Regions from separate parts of the Cytobacillus sp. T106 genome, predicted to be linked through region 4. Evidence: riboswitches for the same ligand, from Rfam matches in the RefSeq annotation. Region 4 holds a riboswitch; each other region holds the start of a gene.

Region 1 (4,212 bases), on a different contig from region 4:
GAGCATTGTCCGTTCGCTGACGGGTTTTATGACCGCCTCAATGAAGCAGTCCTTGATATCCTCTCTCATGAATCCATCATTGACCGGAGTGTTATTGAAAAATATGCCATGAAGCACACAGTCTGCCCGTTTGAATTTTCCCTGGAACTTGCATATGCCGCAGACGCAGTCATATGCGATTACAATTATATCTTTGATCCCCGGGTGTCCCTGAAAAGGCTTCATACAGAAGGCAAGAAAAAGACAGCTCTTCTGATCGATGAGGCGCATAATCTGGTGGACCGGGCGAGGGATATGTTTTCGGCGGATCTGGGGAAGCAGAATTTCCTTCAGCTGAAAAGGGCTTATAAAAACACGGCCCCGCAGCTTTCTGCAGCAGCTAAAAAGATGAATGATGTTTTTATCTCTTTCAATAGAGAATTAAAGGAGGAAAGCTATCGCATTCACGAAGAGCTGCCGGAAAATCTGCTGGAGCATCTTGAGGACTTTGCTCATTGCTCAGAAAAGGAGCTGATCAGCGGCAGGGGAGATGAGGGCCAGGAACTGCTGCTTGATACTTATTTTTCTGTACAGGCTTTCCTGAGGATATCAAGGCTGGCAGATGAGCGATTTGTCATTTATACAGAAAAGTCCGGAAAGGATGTAGTACTCAAGCTGTTTTGTTTAGATCCATCCTATCTTGTCCAGAAAATGGGCAAGGGCTTCCGCAGCAAACTCTTTTTTTCGGCTACCTTCCAGCCATTCGATTATTTCAAGAACATGCTGGGCTGGAATGAGGATCATTATTCCCTGTCATTGCCTTCCCCGTTCCCGAAAGAAAATGCAGAAGTTCTTGCTTTGCCGCTTTCAACTAGATATAAGGACAGAAGCGCGACAGGTGAAGCTTTGATCCGATCGGTAGAAAAGCTGGCAGCTGAACGGCCCGGGAATTACTTAATCTTTTTTCCGTCTTACCAATATATGAGGGAAATCCATGAACAAATGAAAGAATCCAGCACTATCAGGATGATGGTACAGGAACAGGGGATGGCAGAGGGAGAAAAAGAAGAATTTTTGTCTTCCTTTAAGGAGGAACCTGAAGAAAGCCTTCTTGGGTTCGCTGTGCTGGGCGGAATTTTCTCAGAAGGGATCAACTTGAAGGGAACCCGGCTCGGCGGTGTCATTATTGTTGGTGTGGGGCTTCCACAGCTGAGTCTTGAGCGTAATCTGATTAAAGATTATTTTCAGGCTGAAGGAAAAAACGGCTATGATTATGCGTATACTTTTCCGGGAGCCAATAAAGCAGCCCAGGCTGGCGGGCGCCTCATCCGTTCAGAGGAAGACACAGGAACCATCCTGCTGATTGATGACCGCTTCCTTCAAAAAAGATATGAACAACTGCTCCCTGCAGAATGGTTTCCGCTAAAAAGGCTCACACGATAAAAAAGGCTTGCAGGAAAAAAAACATTTTTAAAAATAGTTAGACTAGTCAGTTGACAGAAAGCCGACCTTTGTTGTAGGATTACTATGAAATCAATTGAATATTTCTTATCGAGAGTGGTGGAGGGACTGGCCCTGTGATACCCGGCAGCCGCTGACTTAGTCAGAATGGTGCTAAATCCAGCAAAGCGCAATGCTTTGGCAGATAAGATAGAGGCATACAAACTTCTTCTTATCGGAGAAGTTTTTTTTATTGCTGACAACAAGGTGCAAGTGAGAGGAGAAGAGACAGATGAAATACGGATTTTGGCTGCCGATCTTTGGCGGCTGGCTGCGCAATGTAGAAGACGAGAAGATGCCCCCGACCTTCAGCTATGCGAAAGAAGTCATCCAGGCAGCAGAGAAGTGGGGATATGATACCACATTAATAGCAGAACTTTACTTGAATGATATAAAAGGCCCGGAGCAGGATTCACTTGAAGCATGGTCAACTGCGGCCGCTCTTGCTGCGGTGACTGAGAAAATAGAAATTATGACGGCTGTCCGCCCAGGCTTCCATAATCCTGCGGTGACGGCAAAAATGGCAAGCAATATCGACCATATCAGCAATGGCCGTTTTACCCTGAATGTTGTATCCGCATGGTGGGAGGAAGAGGCGCGCCAGTATGCCGGCATCTTTACTGAACATGATGAGCGCTATGACCGGACAGAAGAATTCGTCAAGGTCATGAAGGGTTTATGGGAAGAAGAAACCTTTAATTTTGACGGCAGCTATTATTCTATTAAAAACGCCCATTTGTCCCCTAAGCCGGTGCAAAGGCCGAATCCGATCCTTTATGCAGGCGGAGAAAGCCCCCGCGGCAAGGAAGCAATTGTTAATCACTGCGATGCCTATGTGATGCACGGCGGGACAGTTGAAGAAGTAAAAACTAAAATTGATGACATGAGAGCACGCAGGCAGGAAAGCGGGAATGAGCCATTTAAGTCTTTTGGCATGGCAGCCTACATTGTCTGCCGCGACACAGAAGAAGAGGCGCAGGAAGAGCTTGCCCGCATCACCAATGTAAAAGAATCAAGCGGCTATGCAGGCTACAAAGATTTTGTAGGCAAATCGCAGCTTGAGCAGCAGGTAAAGCTGTACGATTATTCCGTTTCCAACCGGGGCCTCAGGCCAAATCTGATCGGAACCCCTGAACAGATTGCTGAACAGATTATTGCTTATGAAGAAGCCGGCGTCGATCTGCTTCTGCTTCAGTTCTCTCCACAGCTGGAGGAAATGCAGAGATTTTCGGAAAAAGTCATGCCGCTGGTTGAAGCCAAAAGGAAAATCTTAAAGTAAAAGAGGGAGAACATATGAGCAAAATACACATCATACACGAAAACAGCGAATGGACTGCCCATTTGACAAAAAGGCTGGAAGAGCTGGGTCTTCCTTATGAGGAATGGTTTTTGAATGAAGGGATTGTTGACCTGACCAGTGCACCTCCGGAGGGGATTTTCTACAGCAGGATGAGCGCATCTTCCCACACAAGGGGGAACCGCTTTGCACCGGAGCTGACGGAATCTGTCCTGTCATGGCTTGAGCAGCATGGCCGCACCGTTTTCAACGGAAGCCGCGCTTTAAGGCTGGAGGTCAGCAAAGTCAATCAATATACAGCGCTGAATGCTGCAGGAATCGCCACTCCGAAAACAATAGCAGCTGTCGGAAAAAATCAAATTCTTGAAGCAGCTGTAAAGCTCGACAGCGCTCCGTTCATCACGAAGCATAACCGCGCAGGCAAAGGGCTCGGCGTCCAGCTGTTCCATTCTCTGGACGCATTGAGGGAATATGTCGAAGGGCCGAATTTTGAAGAGCCTGTCGATGGCATCACTCTGATCCAGGAATATATTGAGTCGCCAGAATCATATATTACCAGATGCGAATTCGTGGGCGGAAAATTCGTCTATGCCGTCCAGGTGGATACATCAGAAGGCTTTGAGCTTTGCCCGGCCGATGCCTGCCAAATCGGGGATCTGTTCTGTCCTGTTGGCGAAGAGGTGGAAGAAAAGCCAAAGTTTAAGATCATTGAAGGCTTCAACGACCCGATCATTGAAAAATACGAAACCTTCCTCAGGAATAACGGCATTCAAATCGCCGGCATTGAATTTATTAAAAATGCCAATGGGGATATTTATACGTATGATGTCAACACAAACACAAATTATAATTCTGACGCAGAGGCAAAAGCAGGCAAATACGGCATGCTTGAAGCCGCCAAATTCCTCGGTGCCGAGCTTGAAAAAGAACAGGCTAAGGTTAGGGAATACAGCAGAGTGTGATAATAATAGAAGAAGGCCGCTCATTTGGGAGCGGCCTTTTTTGATAGTGTGACTTCAATTCCGGATGGAAGGAGCAGGATAGTGAAGGAATGGAGTGGGTTGCCAACAAAAAATTAATAAGCGGAGATTTTCCGGTTAAATTGATAATAGGGCTCGAAAGGGTATAAATAAGCGGAGATTTTCCGGTTAAGCGAAGCAAAATGGTGAATTTTCCTTTTTTTCGGGTCGATAGCCGGAATTTCTCCCTCTATTTAAGCTGTTTTTAGAGCTCTTTTGAAATTAACGGGAATTTCTCCGCTAATTTGTCAAACCGCGCTGAACCTCATCCTGTCCCTGGAAGGCCAGCTCTTTTAGTAGGGTGGGGTGGGGAAAAATTGCTCTTTTAGCTGGTATTCCTGCCTCACAACAAAATCGTTAATTGAACATACGGTTGCTTATCTTCAACAAAGTGCAATCTCTATAAAAAAAGCTCAG
Region 2 (4,212 bases), on a different contig from region 4:
TAGACATACATCAAATTTGGAGGCTGATCTCATGCAGTTAGACAGACTGGTGGCATTTCATAAAACGATGGGCGACCCTGCCAGAATACGGATTATAGCACTATTATCGAATGGGCCTCTGCATGGCCAGGCAATTGCAGGCAAATTGGGCCTTACTCCCCCGACGATCACCCATCATTTAAACAAGCTAAAAGCTATTAATAGCATCTATCAGCGCCGTGATAAGAACACCATCTATTATTACGTGAATGAATCGGTTATCAAACAGCAGGCAGAGGTTCTCATTAACCTGTTTGATAAAAAGGAAGGAGAGATGGAAGAAATGCTGGAAATGCATAATGAGAAACAAAAGGTTATCGAAAATTTCATCACAAAAGAAGGGAAGCTCAAGAATATACCGGCACAGCGCAAGAAAAAGCTGTTTATCTTTGAGCATATTGCTTCAGGTCTGAAAATGGGAAAGAAATATCCTGAAAAAGAGCTTAATGAGTATATAAAGAAATTCCATGAAGACTATGCGACGATCAGGAGAGAATTTATCGTCAATCATTTCATGTACAGGGAAAACAGCGTTTATGAGTTGAACCCCCGTGAAATGTGGGCTAAGCCGGAGTAGCTTGATATGGCCTATATGTATGAGCATATACCTGGAACTGATTTTGTCCCAGTCTTTGCTTCGGCTGTTCTTGATGGCCTTATACCAGGTGAGGTACAGGAGAGGCAAGGAAGTCTGCTGATATCCCTCACTAGCGGCATCCACTATGCCGCGGGACGAGCGGGAGAAGGGTCATTTGACCTGCTGGCAGGAAAATTGGATGAAGCAGAGAAAAATGGGAGGCGGTTCACACTTTTTTCCGGCTCTGCCGAACTGGATCAATTCATATCCGGCCAGTTTGGAGAGAGGCTCAATAAGCATCACCGCCATTCCTTTCAAAATTTTTCGCCGGTTCCTAAACTGTCTACCAAAAGCAGCGAAGTCTCCTTTTTTCCGCTGGATAGGGAGTCAGCAGGTGAATATCCTGAGTTCCGAATGGATTATTTCAGCACATACTGGGGATCCATTGAGCATTTTCTGAGATCCGGATTCGGCATCAGGGTGCTGATGGGAGAGCAGGCAGCCGGTGAATGTGTTTCTATATTCAGGAGCAATGAATTTGCCGAAATGGATATCCATATAGCAGAAAGTGCCAGGGGAAAGGGGCTGGGAGCCATGCTTGCTGCGAGATTCATTAAAACTGCCCTGGGAAAAAATCTGCAGCCGCGCTGGGATTGCAGCGCGGCCAATCTGGCAAGTAAGAAGCTTGCAGAAAAACTGGGTTTTTCTGAACCTGCGGAATACCTTGTTTTCACCCTGCCGAAACAAGGCTGACAATCCTGCATAAATCCTTTGCATCTGCGATTTCCCTGCGCTGAAGGATCAGGTTTCTCCCTGCAGCCAGTGCAGCTCTCTTGGCAGCCAGGCGCGCCTTTTTGTCTTCTATCCCGTCAAGGTCAGCAACATGGGCCAGTCCGATTGTCCTTCTTATCAGCTCACAGCCTGCAAAGCCAACCGCATCTTCCCAATATTTCTGAAGCACAGCGGATAGAAAACCTTCTGTTCCAGCAAAAGGATCTTTATTATCCTTCTGCCATAAAAGAGAGAAATCATCTGAGAAAGTTCCCCAGAATGTTTCAATATGATGATCTATAAGTCTCGTTTTCTCAGGATTGGCGATAGACTGGAATAACAGATTGGCAATCACCTGTCCGATATCAAAACCTGCAGGGCCGTAGAAAGCAAATTCCGGGTCGATGACTTTTGTCTCCGCATCGGAAGCAAAGATGCTTCCTGTATGCAAATCACCGTGAAGCAGCGCCTCCGCTTCATTTAAGAAAATTTTCCTGAGGCGCGCTGCCTCGAGTTTCAATGCTGAATCAGCCCATAAGGCTTCTGCATCGCCTTTCAGCTCTTCTTCAAAATCATTGGTCGGGCTATTGAAATAAGGATCTGCAAATATCAGGTCTTCCGTAATTTTGCACAGCTCCGGGTTGTAAAAATCTTTGGCAAGCTTTTTCTTATCAGCCTGAAGAAGGCCGTAGTCCGAGGTATAGAACAAAGTTCTTGCCAGGTAGTTTCCAAGATGGCCGGAAAGCAGCGGATATTCTTTTCCAGAGATCAGCCCTGTACGGCTGATCTCCAGGTGTGAAAGATCTTCCATCACAGTCACCGCGAGCTCTTCATCATTGTAGAAAACTTCCGGCACAAAATCCGGAGCAAGCTTTTTAAAAAGTTTAAGCGCTTCTGCTTCAATAGCAGCCCTTTTCAAGGTCAGCGGCCAGCTTTCGCCTACTACCTTGGCAAAAGGGAGAGCCTGCTTGATAATCAGGCTTTTTCCTGTCCCGTTTTCCTTGATCCTAAAGACAAGGTTAAGATTTCCGTCGCCTATTTCTTCCGTGGCTAAAGATGCATTTCCGGGAAACTGGCCAAGGCTTACAGCGAGTTCCGCGGCTGTTTTTTCTGTCAGCGGAGCATATTTATTTTTTACGAGTGTCATCATTTTTCCCTCCTGAATTTGGAGGCTTTATTTATCCATCAGGACATAAAAAGGCCTCTTTCTCATGCTGAAAGAGGCTTGAAGTATTGAGCTTCGCACCTCTTATCTGCCAGAAAGCCAAGCTTTCTGCTGGAATTAGCACCGTGCCTTATGGAGGAATTCTCCGGCGCAAGGATTGCGCCCCATCTCACGATGGAATTACGGTCGGTTGCTGGGCATCATCGGGCCAAGTCCCTCTGCCTGCTCTTGATAAGAGAATATAAGTTTGTATAAACGGCTGCCGCCAGCCATTTGAAAAAATAGTAACAGCGGCATATGTTTTCTGTCAATAAAAATTTAAAAAATTCTAATAGAATTCCGGTTTGCGGTCAGTAAAAACCGGGATGCGTGCCCTCACTTCCTCTACAAGCCTGAGGTCGAGATCTGCTGAAAGGATTTCTTCGTGCTCTGAAGCCTCTGCAACGACTTCGCCCCATGGATTGATGATGATGGAGTGGCCGGCAAATTGATTGGCCGGATCAGATCCGGCCCTGTTGCAGGCAACCACATAGCATTGATTTTCAATGGCTCTTGCAATCAGCAGCGCGCGCCAATGGGCGAGGCGGGGCAGGGGCCATTCAGCCACGACGAAAATGGCTTCTGCTCCTTCAAGTGCATGCTTGCGGATCCATTCAGGAAAACGGATATCGTAGCAGATAAAGCCGGCCATGGGATGGCCATTCAGATTGAAAGAAGCATCCCCGCTCCCGGGTGACAGGTGGAGATGTTCATCCATCAGTTGAAAAAGGTGCAGCTTGCTGTATTGGTGCAGCAGTTCACCTGTGCTGCTGACTGCAAGCAGGGTGTTGAAAACACCATCCTCTGTTTTATTTGCGATGCTTCCTCCAATGAAGGCAGCATGATGCTTATGGGCCATAGTCTGCAAAAACCGGATGCTTGATTCTGCGTGCCTGTCCCCGATTTCTTCCAGTCGGGTTAAATCATAGCCCGTTGTCCACAGCTCAGGCAGCACGATGATATCGGGATTGTCTTTGCTTGCGCGCTCGATCAGCGTTTCAGCTTTTTCGTAATTTTTCTCAGGGCTGCCAAAGGAGATGTCCATTTGGATGCAGGATATTTTCATAGGGTAAACCTCCGTATGCAAAGGATAAAATAATAAAATTTTAGAATATTTCTTTACTTCCTGCCTTTTACGTTATATCTTTGTCATTGGTTTTTCAAATAAAAATTTAATCCACATGTAAAGCAGGTGACTATGTGATGAAAATATTTCCTCAATCTGAACTGTTGCAAAGTCTGCCAAAGCAGTTCTTTGCAACATTGGTGCAAAAAGCAGCCAGGTATGCCGGGCAGGGGCATGATGTCATCAATCTTGGCCAGGGAAACCCTGACAGGCCCACACCGCCGCATATCGTCAGGAAACTTCAGGAAGCAGCCGAAAATCCCCTTAATCATAAATATTCCCCTTTTCGCGGTCAGCACAGCCTGAAAGCTGCAGCAGCTGAATTTTACAAAAGGGAATACGGTGTGGACCTTGATCCGGAAAAGGAAATAGCTATTTTATTCGGCGGGAAGGCTGGCCTGGTTGAAATTCCTCAATGTCTTCTCAATCCAGGGGAAACGATCCTTGTTCCTGACCCGGGGTATCCTGATTATTGGTCAGGAGTGGCCCTTGCGA
Region 3 (4,212 bases), on a different contig from region 4:
TACTAGCATCTTTCCCAGTTTATTAGCAACTTCAGCGCCAGAAAGGAAATGTAAAGTCTAAATAAAGGCCCGGGACTATGTCCCGGACCCTTTCTTTCAGGAGCGTCCGCCTTTGCCGGGTTCATCAGCCAGCTGATCAAATGATTTAACCTTACCATGCGGATGCTGAGTTTCTTTTCTCTGCCGCCACTGTCTTTCTTCCTGCTTTTTAGACTGTGTCATGAGAAGCCCTCCTCTCATTGGTATCCTTTTTAGATTTGCCTGATGTCCCTTTTTCAGTCTTAAAACTTTCTCCCAGCTGGAGTCTTGGGTATATTTTGTCCAGGTTCCTTAATTGCTTATCTGCTGGTATAATCCGGTTGTATTCAATCATGGAAGCAAACGAAAAAAGAACAGCACAAACCCCAGCTTTTAAAGATGGGGTCAGGGTGTTCCTTTTTTAGCCAATGCATCACGGTCTGTCGTTCCGGGAGGCTGCTCCAGCCAGCCGTGCTTGATCATAATGTCTGCTCCGCTTTTAGCATACAGGGCAATCTCAACGGCTAGCCGCTGATAGCTGGCTGCTACATCAGTACGCTGGCTTGCAACACCTGCTGTAGCATAATTTCCGGACCCGGTTGCACTTAACAAAGACATATGAAACATCATCAGCTTATCGGAAAATACCTGCTTAGTTGTATCGTATACGGCTATATTAGGTGAACCTACAGCCTGTATATTGCTTTCCAGCAGAATCTTCGTAAAAATGCCAACATGCTTTTGGGAAATTTCTTTTCCTCTCAGCATAAATTCCTGTACTTCTTTCAGCCGAGCTGTTTGTGCAAAAGCTGCGGCAATCTGCAGCCCGATGGAATTTGTCTGTATATTCACGGTCAGATGAGAAATTTCCACCGCATTCAAAGGTCTTTTAGTCGCAAAGGGGTTCAGGCCGCTTAAATATTTCTTTGTATCCACATAATCCGTTTCATGCGGATACGAGATGTAGGGAGCTCTTATGTAAATCCCTTTTTCAAGCATCAGGTTTGTAGTCATATTGTAGAGCAAGGCCGTTTCTGCCAATCCTTCGGTAAAGAATTTCCTTATATCATTTCTGGCGCACATAGCAAGCATGCCGCTGTAAGCAAGCATTCCCGCTTTTGCCATATGGTTGATATATGCCAGGCAGAAGGTGTCTGAAAACAGACTAGGAGCATCAGGATTGACATCGCCTCCGCCGAAGCCATTCGGAACAGCCATTTTTTCTTCTTTGAAAAGGGGTTCCAGGTATTGCAGGTGGCTGGTCGAAAGATCAATGGCAAATTGGAGGGCAGCGCCAATTTCAGCTTCTGTTGCATGGGTAATCATATAGCCAAGAACACATTTTGACATGCTGTCATTCATATAAGTAGTCCAGAGCATCGCGATTTCTGCCGATGTAAGGGGGGTTTTCTTGTCCATAGGAAGACTCCTTCAATCAGTATGAAAATAGTGTTTGCAATTTAGGGAGGAATTATAAGGCAGGAACTATCCTAATTATGTCTTTAGCCCTTCTGTTGTTTGAAAATATAGAAAAGTAGAACTTTTATCTTTTCTGTTGACGAAATTTTCTAAATTGGTTATTCTTAGTGCACCGAAAAATTATATATCTATAATTTCTTATCAAGAGAGACGGAGGGGTATGGCCCGAAGAAGTCTCGGCAGCAGGTTCATCCGGACACTGTGCCAAATCCATCAGGCAAAGGCCTGGCAGATAAGAAGGGATCTTGTTCATACATACTGTCCTCTTCTATCTGCAGAAGGGGCTTTTTTATTTCTGCCAGCTAAAAAACTATATCACTTATCCAGAGAGGCGGAGGGACTGGCCCGATGAAGCCTCGGCAGCAGGTCTGTTGACACTGTGCCAATTCCACCGGTATACCGGAAAGATAAGCAGAGACCATTCCTCTCAGCTGTCTTTGCCGGGAGGTTTTTTAGTATGGTAAAGAAGTAAAGGATATTTTCGGAATAAGCCATAAAGGACGGGGGGATTGCTAATTTAAATCTTAGTATTTTAATATGATAAATCGATTTAGAGCGCTAAAATAAAAGGAGGATAAAATTATGAAAAAATTATCACTGGTATCGCTGGCCATCCTGCTGTTTGCGCTGGCTGTTCTTGCAGGGTGCAGCAATGGTGAAGAAGGATCAGCATCCGGAGAAAATGACGTTGAACAAGTATTGAATGCCAATCTTGGAGGGGAGCCGTATACCCTTGATCCTGCTTTTGCATCTGATACAACTTCCTTCTGGGTGATCGATAACTTATATGAAGGCTTATACCGCTATGATAAAGACGGAAATGCAGTGGAAGGGGCAGCCAGCAAGGTTGATGTTTCAGAAGACGGTAAAATATATACCTTCACAATCAGGGACGGGCAGAAGTGGTCCAATGGAGATCCGCTGACAGCAAAGGATTTTGAGTTTGCATGGAAAAGGGTCCTGAATCCTGAAACAGGCGCCTATGATCCTTCTAGCTTTTTTTACATAAAAGGGGCTGAAGAATATAACAGGGAAAATGGTTCTGTGGAAGATGTAGGAATTACTGCAGAAGACGATCATACCCTGAAGGTGGAGCTGGACACCCCGATCAAGTTCTTTCCGAAAGTACTGATGGGACAGGGCTTCATGCCGGTGAACCAGAAAACAGTCGAAGCAGACGAAAACTGGGCTGCAGGGCCGGAAACCATTGTGACCAATGGCGCTTATACACTCGGCAAATGGGAACATAATAATCTTCTTACTCTGAAAAAGAACAGCCAATACTGGAACAGTAAAGATATTACTATTGAATCCGTAAACTTTAAAATGGTGGCTGATGCCAACACCGAATATCAGATGTATAAATCAGGCGATATTGATTTGATCAAGAATCTTGCCGCCGATGCGATAGATATCGAAAAGGGGGGCAAGGAATTTATCAACTCTCCGCAATTCAGTGTCTATACATATACATTCAATGTAAATGAAGAGCCTTTCAATAACAGTAAAATCCGCAAAGCTTTCAGCCTGGCAATCGACCGTGAAGCTATCACAAAAAACATTTCTAAAGGCGGCGAAGAGCCAGCCTACGGCTATGTGGGCTACGGTGTGGAAGGGCCGTCAGGGAAGGACTTCCGGGATGAGAAGAAACCTTACTACTCTTTTGATGCGGACGAAGCAAAAGAATTGCTTGCAGAAGGAATGAAGGAAGAAGGCTGGAAGGAGCTTCCTTCTGTAACCCTGAAATATAATTCAGAAGGAAACCACAAGAAGATTGCCGAAGCTCTGCAGGAAATGTTCAAGGTGAACCTTGGGGTTGAAGTGAAGCTGGAGAACCAGGAATGGAAAACATTCATAGATACTTTCAAGCAGAAAAACTTCCAGGCGGCGCGCATGGGCTGGGTAGGGGACTTCCTGGATCCGTACCCTGTTCTGGATCTGTACAGCTCAGGCAGTTCCAGCAACTTTACAAACTGGTCCAATCCTGAATTTGACAAGCTGCTTGACCAGTCACTGACAGAGCAGGACGAAGCAAAGCGATTTGAACTGCTGCATCAGGCTGAATCTGTCCTGATGGATGAGATGCCGATCATCCCAATCTACTTTTCTTCTCAGAATGCGGTTGTAAAAGAAAATATTAAGGGAATCCGGTTCAGCCCGCTCAATAATCCGGATTTCAGATATGCTGAAAAGGTTTCTGAATAAGTCTGCACAAAAGGAGCCGGTATACCGGCTCCTTTTACAAGGTGAAAATTCCTATGTGAGTATAAAAAACAGCCTTCATCAGGCTGCAGGTTAAGAGGAAGCGGCGGGCATATTGGAAGCTGGCAGAGCAATGATTTTGCCGCCGATCTGGATATGAACGGTATCTTTGTAAATAGCCTTTACAATCCCTTTTAGCAAAACAGGTGAATCTACCGCTAATTTCTTTGAGTCTTTGCTGATTTCCATGCCAGAATCCTCCCAGGGTATGAATTTTGATCAATTGGCAGAATGATTAAACATATAAATCAATTCTACCTTTATAGCTTAAATCCTGCGTATTTTTTCATGTAAAAGCAAATAAACTCAGCAGCTTTTTTTCTATTAATATCTTCGGCCGCCATTATACATATCACGCTTTCAGACAATCTTGTAATTTTTATGCGATACAACCGTTATTGGTGTATCAATTTTTAACAGCAGTGCATCCTCATCGCTTATTTGGACAAGAAC
Region 4 (4,212 bases):
GAGAAGTTTATTGTAAACGGCGCTGATATGCTTTTCGGCAATCGGGCGCACTGCCCGCAAAATAGCCAAATCTTCTTTTGTCAGGCCCATCACTTCAATCTGAAGCTTTAAATCCTGATCAAATTCAGTTTCCTGTACTGCATGTTCCAGTTCTTTCTGAATCAGGCTTTCAAGGTCAAACGATTTCGGTTTTGCTGTTTTCGTAAAAAGCACTTGAAACACTCCCATTTTCTATATCTATTATCCTGCTTTATATCGGCAATATAGGGGAAGTTTTTACTATTGTTTAAACAGAAGTACAATTGTTTTCAAGAAGGGTCTGCAGCGAGAAGCTGGAGCAGAATCAAAAAAGCCCCGGGCAGGAACGCCGGAGGCTTCAATCAGACCACAGGAATCAGCAGTTTCACGATGGTTCCTTCATTTTCTTTGCTTGTTATATATATATTCCCGCCGTGGCTCTTAATGATCCGGTTGCAGATCATGAGCCCAAGGCCTGTCCCCTTTTCCTTCGTGCTGTAGAACGGTTCACCGAGCTTCGGCAGCCTTTCCTCGGGAATGCCGATCCCTTCATCCTTCACGCTGATCATCGCAAAGCTGTTATCCTGCCTGACCTCAATGCTGATTTTTCCGCCATGGGGCATGGCTTCAATTGAATTCTTGATCACATTGATAAGCACCTGCTTGATTTTATCGATTTCACAGCGGACGCTGATTTCAGATAGAGAGTATTTTACATCTATCATGATGTTATAGATAAGCGCCTGTGTGTTTAAAAGGGTGACGACACTCTTGACTATATTCACCAGATTGGTTTCCTGAGCCTCTGTCACAACAGGCTTGGCGAGGACAAGGAGGTCATTGACGATTTCTTCAATCCGTTCGAGTTCGGAAAGGATTACATCTGCATATTTTTCTGTTTTACGCTCTGTAAGAAGCTGGGTAAAGCCTTTGATGGCGGTAAGGGGATTTCTGATTTCATGGGCGATTCCTGCTGCAAGCTGCCCGACGACAGAGAGCTTTTCTGCATTATGAAGCTTTTCTTCGGTCTTTTTCTGGCCGGTGACGTCTTTGATGATGATCTGGAAAAGCTTCCGGTTCTTAAAAACGGTGGGGATCAGCTGGATAGCGGCCTTCCGGGTGTTCCCGTCACTCCTGATGATATTCAATTCAAAAGAGACAGTCTGGTTCGCCTGGTAAAAATCCTTCAGATAGCCATGATCAGAAGGTGAAACATAGTCATACAAAGAAGCGCCTATAATTTCCTTGCTTGAAGTAAAGCCGAACACCTTCTTGCCTTCATCATTCATGTAGGTCCATATGCCTTTCTCGGTTGTCATGCCAATGGTATCCCTGCTGTATTCGACAAGGAAACGGTACTTTTCCTGGGTTTCCATGTTTTCTTCTTCCATATTGACGCGCTCGGTCATATCTCTTGATATGCACATGGCTTCCTGGCCGTCGCCGAGTGTGCTGATGCTGGTCTCCAGCCAGATATAGTCGCCTTCCTTGCGGCGGAACCGGAATGAAATGCGTGAGCTGCTGCCCGGGGATAGCCCGCGGAATTCTTTTTTGAGGATTTCTTTATCTTGGGGGTGGCAGTAGGCCAGAATGCAGTCCTTGTACAGTTCCTCTTGTGAATAGCCCAAAAGGGTGCTGCAGGATGGGGAAACATATAAAAAGATGCCTTCTTTTGTATGCCTTGAAATCAGGTCTGCCGAATGCTTCAGAGCCAGTTCGAGATTCTTTGCTTCAACTTTGTCCACAAATAATTCAGATTGATAGTCTCTGTTTGTTGCAATCAAAACCATTCTCCCTCCCGGAATGCAGTTCAATTTGCTCTTTTCCACTATTATACAATAGACAAGCGGGCATAAATATAGGAGTAAACTCCCTCTTCTTGTGTGAAGTCTGGGGAGAATGTTGATAAGGGGAGGAAAAAATGTGGAAAACCTCCTTTATCCACAGCAGATGGAGTTTTATTTTTTCAAAACTCCCCAAAATTAAGTAAGGGTTTTCAAAAATTGTGGATAAGAATTTTTATCCGAAAAATTTTAAAAAGGGTTTGACAGAACTTTGAAACGCGTGTAAAGTAAAAAACAATTAATCAAGCAAATAAACTTAATACGATAGCTTCTTATCCAGAGAGGTAGAGGGACTGGCCCTATGACACCTCGGCAGCGGACTGATGAACCGTGCCAATTCCAGCAGGCAGATTGCCTGAAAGATAAGAAGAGGACGAACGCCTATTATTCTGCCCTCTTCTTTTTGAAGAGGGCTTTCTTGTTTTCCGGAATAAAAGTGCGTGATGCTGCATAGCTATTGTGTTAAAACCAATTAATTTTATAGGAAAACCATAATTTCTTATCCAGAGAGGCAGAGGGACTGGCCCAATGAAGCCTCGGCAGCGGACTCTTATGAGTACTGTGCCAATTCCAGCAGGTGTGAGCCTGGGAGATAAGAAGAGCGGATGCTGATGATACATGCCCTCTTCTGTTCTCAGAAGAGGGTTTTTTATTTGATATGGAGGGTGAAGCAAAATGATAGAATTTCAGGATCTCAGAAAGGTGTATGAAAGCGGCGGGCAGCAGGTTGCCGCGCTCAACGGGATTGATCTAGCAATAGAAAGAGGAGAAATTTTTGGTGTCATCGGCTTCAGCGGAGCGGGAAAAAGCTCGCTGATCCGCTGTGTGAATCTGCTCGAAAGGCCGACCTCGGGCAAGGTGATCGTCGATGGCCATGATCTAACCTCGCTTTCGCCCAAAGAGGTGAGGGAAGTTAAACGGAATATCGGCATGGTGTTCCAGCATTTCAATCTGCTCAACTCAAAAACGGTGTTCGCCAATGTAGCCATGCCGCTCACACTGGCAAAGCTGCCGAAAGAGCAGATCCGCAAACGGGTCGCTGAACTGCTTGAGTTTGTCGGCCTTGCCGATAAAGCGGATAAATATCCGGATCAGCTTTCAGGCGGCCAGAAGCAAAGGGTCGGGATTGCCAGGGCGCTTGCGACACAGCCATCGATTCTTCTGTGCGATGAAGCGACATCGGCCCTTGATCCACAGACGACGAGCAGCATCCTTCAGCTTTTGAAAAAAATTAATGCAGAATACAACATCACCATCCTGATCATTACCCATGAAATGACGGTCATCAGGGAAATCTGCGACAGGGTGGCAGTGATCGAGGCAGGAAAAATCATTGAAGAAGGGTCAGTGTTCAATGTATTCTCGGCGCCGAAAACACAGACGGCCCAGAACTTTGTCAGCTCTGTCATGAATGATTCAATCCCTGATTCTGTAAAGCAGCTTGTAGAGAAAAACGATGGAAAGGAAAGGATCTTCCGGATCAATTTCGTCGGCGAGTCAGCCGGACAGCCGCTGCTTTCCAGACTTGCCAAGAAGTTCGATATTGATATCAACGTGCTGTTCGGGAATATAACCGAGCTTCAGGGAATCCCTTTTGGAAACCTTGTTGTCGAGTTCCAGGGAACCGACCAGGAAGTGCAGCGCGCGCTTATGTATATTCATCAGGAAAAAGTCTCAATCAAGGAAGTGAAAGCACATGCTAGTTGATCACACGCAAATCATAGAAGCACTCATCGAAACCATTCAAATGGTGGCTTTCTCGCTTCTTTTCTCAACCATCCTCGGATTGCCGCTGGGCATCCTGCTGGTTATTACGAGAAAAGGCCATCTGCTGGAGAATCTGCCCGTTTTTAACGTGCTGAATGGGATCATTAACATATTCCGCTCTGTTCCATTCATCATCCTGATGGTCGCAATCATCCCGGTGACGCGCCTTTTAGTAGGCACCTCAATCGGAACGGCGGCTGCTGTCGTACCGCTAGTATTCTATGCCGGCCCATATATTGCAAGATTAATCGAGAACTCACTCCTCGAGGTTGATCCTGGTGTCCTCGAGGCAGCGGAAGCGATGGGAGCGACTCCGGCACAGATCATCTTTAAGTTTCTCGTACCGGAAGCACTCAGCTCACTTGTCCTGGCACTGACCATTGCAACCGTCGGACTTGTCGGAGCATCCGCCATGGCAGGGGCTGTCGGCGGCGGAGGGCTTGGCGATTTGGCCATTACCTATGGCTATCAGCGCTTTGATACAACGGTCATGCTCATAACAGTCGCTATCCTGGTCATTATGGTCCAGGGGCTGCAAAGCTTCGGCAATATTTTATCCAAAAAAATCAGAAGACGATAACAG

The links. Region 4 has a riboswitch for S-adenosylmethionine ahead of ABU165_RS07595 (methionine ABC transporter ATP-binding protein). Riboswitches for the same ligand answer to the same signal wherever they lie in the genome.
Region 1: another riboswitch for S-adenosylmethionine. It lies ahead of ABU165_RS19510 (LLM class flavin-dependent oxidoreductase); the one in region 4 lies ahead of ABU165_RS07595 (methionine ABC transporter ATP-binding protein).
Region 2: another riboswitch for S-adenosylmethionine. It lies ahead of mtnK (S-methyl-5-thioribose kinase); the one in region 4 lies ahead of ABU165_RS07595 (methionine ABC transporter ATP-binding protein).
Region 3: another riboswitch for S-adenosylmethionine. It lies ahead of ABU165_RS24495 (peptide ABC transporter substrate-binding protein); the one in region 4 lies ahead of ABU165_RS07595 (methionine ABC transporter ATP-binding protein).

The regions. Positions count from the first base shown of each region.
Region 1 is NZ_JBEUMK010000012.1:137,970-142,181, reverse strand. It holds gene ABU165_RS19515 (helicase C-terminal domain-containing protein) at 1-1,422, shown strand, start outside; SAM riboswitch class I at 1,525-1,631, shown strand; gene ABU165_RS19510 (LLM class flavin-dependent oxidoreductase) at 1,712-2,758, shown strand; gene ABU165_RS19505 (ATP-grasp domain-containing protein) at 2,773-3,738, shown strand.
Region 2 is NZ_JBEUMK010000003.1:500,530-504,741, reverse strand. It holds gene ABU165_RS10135 (DUF2087 domain-containing protein) at 32-616, shown strand; gene ABU165_RS10130 (GNAT family N-acetyltransferase) at 623-1,369, shown strand; gene mtnK (S-methyl-5-thioribose kinase) at 1,347-2,537, opposite strand; SAM riboswitch class I at 2,634-2,790, opposite strand; gene ABU165_RS10120 (carbon-nitrogen family hydrolase) at 2,881-3,657, opposite strand; gene ABU165_RS10115 (pyridoxal phosphate-dependent aminotransferase) at 3,795-4,212, shown strand, end outside.
Region 3 is NZ_JBEUMK010000026.1:37,822-42,033, reverse strand. It holds gene ABU165_RS24505 (DUF6254 family protein) at 97-222, opposite strand; gene ABU165_RS24500 (DUF3231 family protein) at 424-1,437, opposite strand; SAM riboswitch class I at 1,633-1,736, shown strand; SAM riboswitch class I at 1,814-1,911, shown strand; gene ABU165_RS24495 (peptide ABC transporter substrate-binding protein) at 2,080-3,702, shown strand; gene ABU165_RS24490 (hypothetical protein) at 3,793-3,948, opposite strand; gene ABU165_RS24485 (YkvS family protein) at 4,120-4,212, opposite strand, start outside.
Region 4 is NZ_JBEUMK010000002.1:687,087-691,298, forward strand. It holds gene ABU165_RS07585 (globin-coupled sensor protein) at 1-213, opposite strand, end outside; gene ABU165_RS07590 (PAS domain-containing sensor histidine kinase) at 381-1,808, opposite strand; SAM riboswitch class I at 2,132-2,231, shown strand; SAM riboswitch class I at 2,359-2,461, shown strand; gene ABU165_RS07595 (methionine ABC transporter ATP-binding protein) at 2,538-3,569, shown strand; gene ABU165_RS07600 (methionine ABC transporter permease) at 3,559-4,209, shown strand.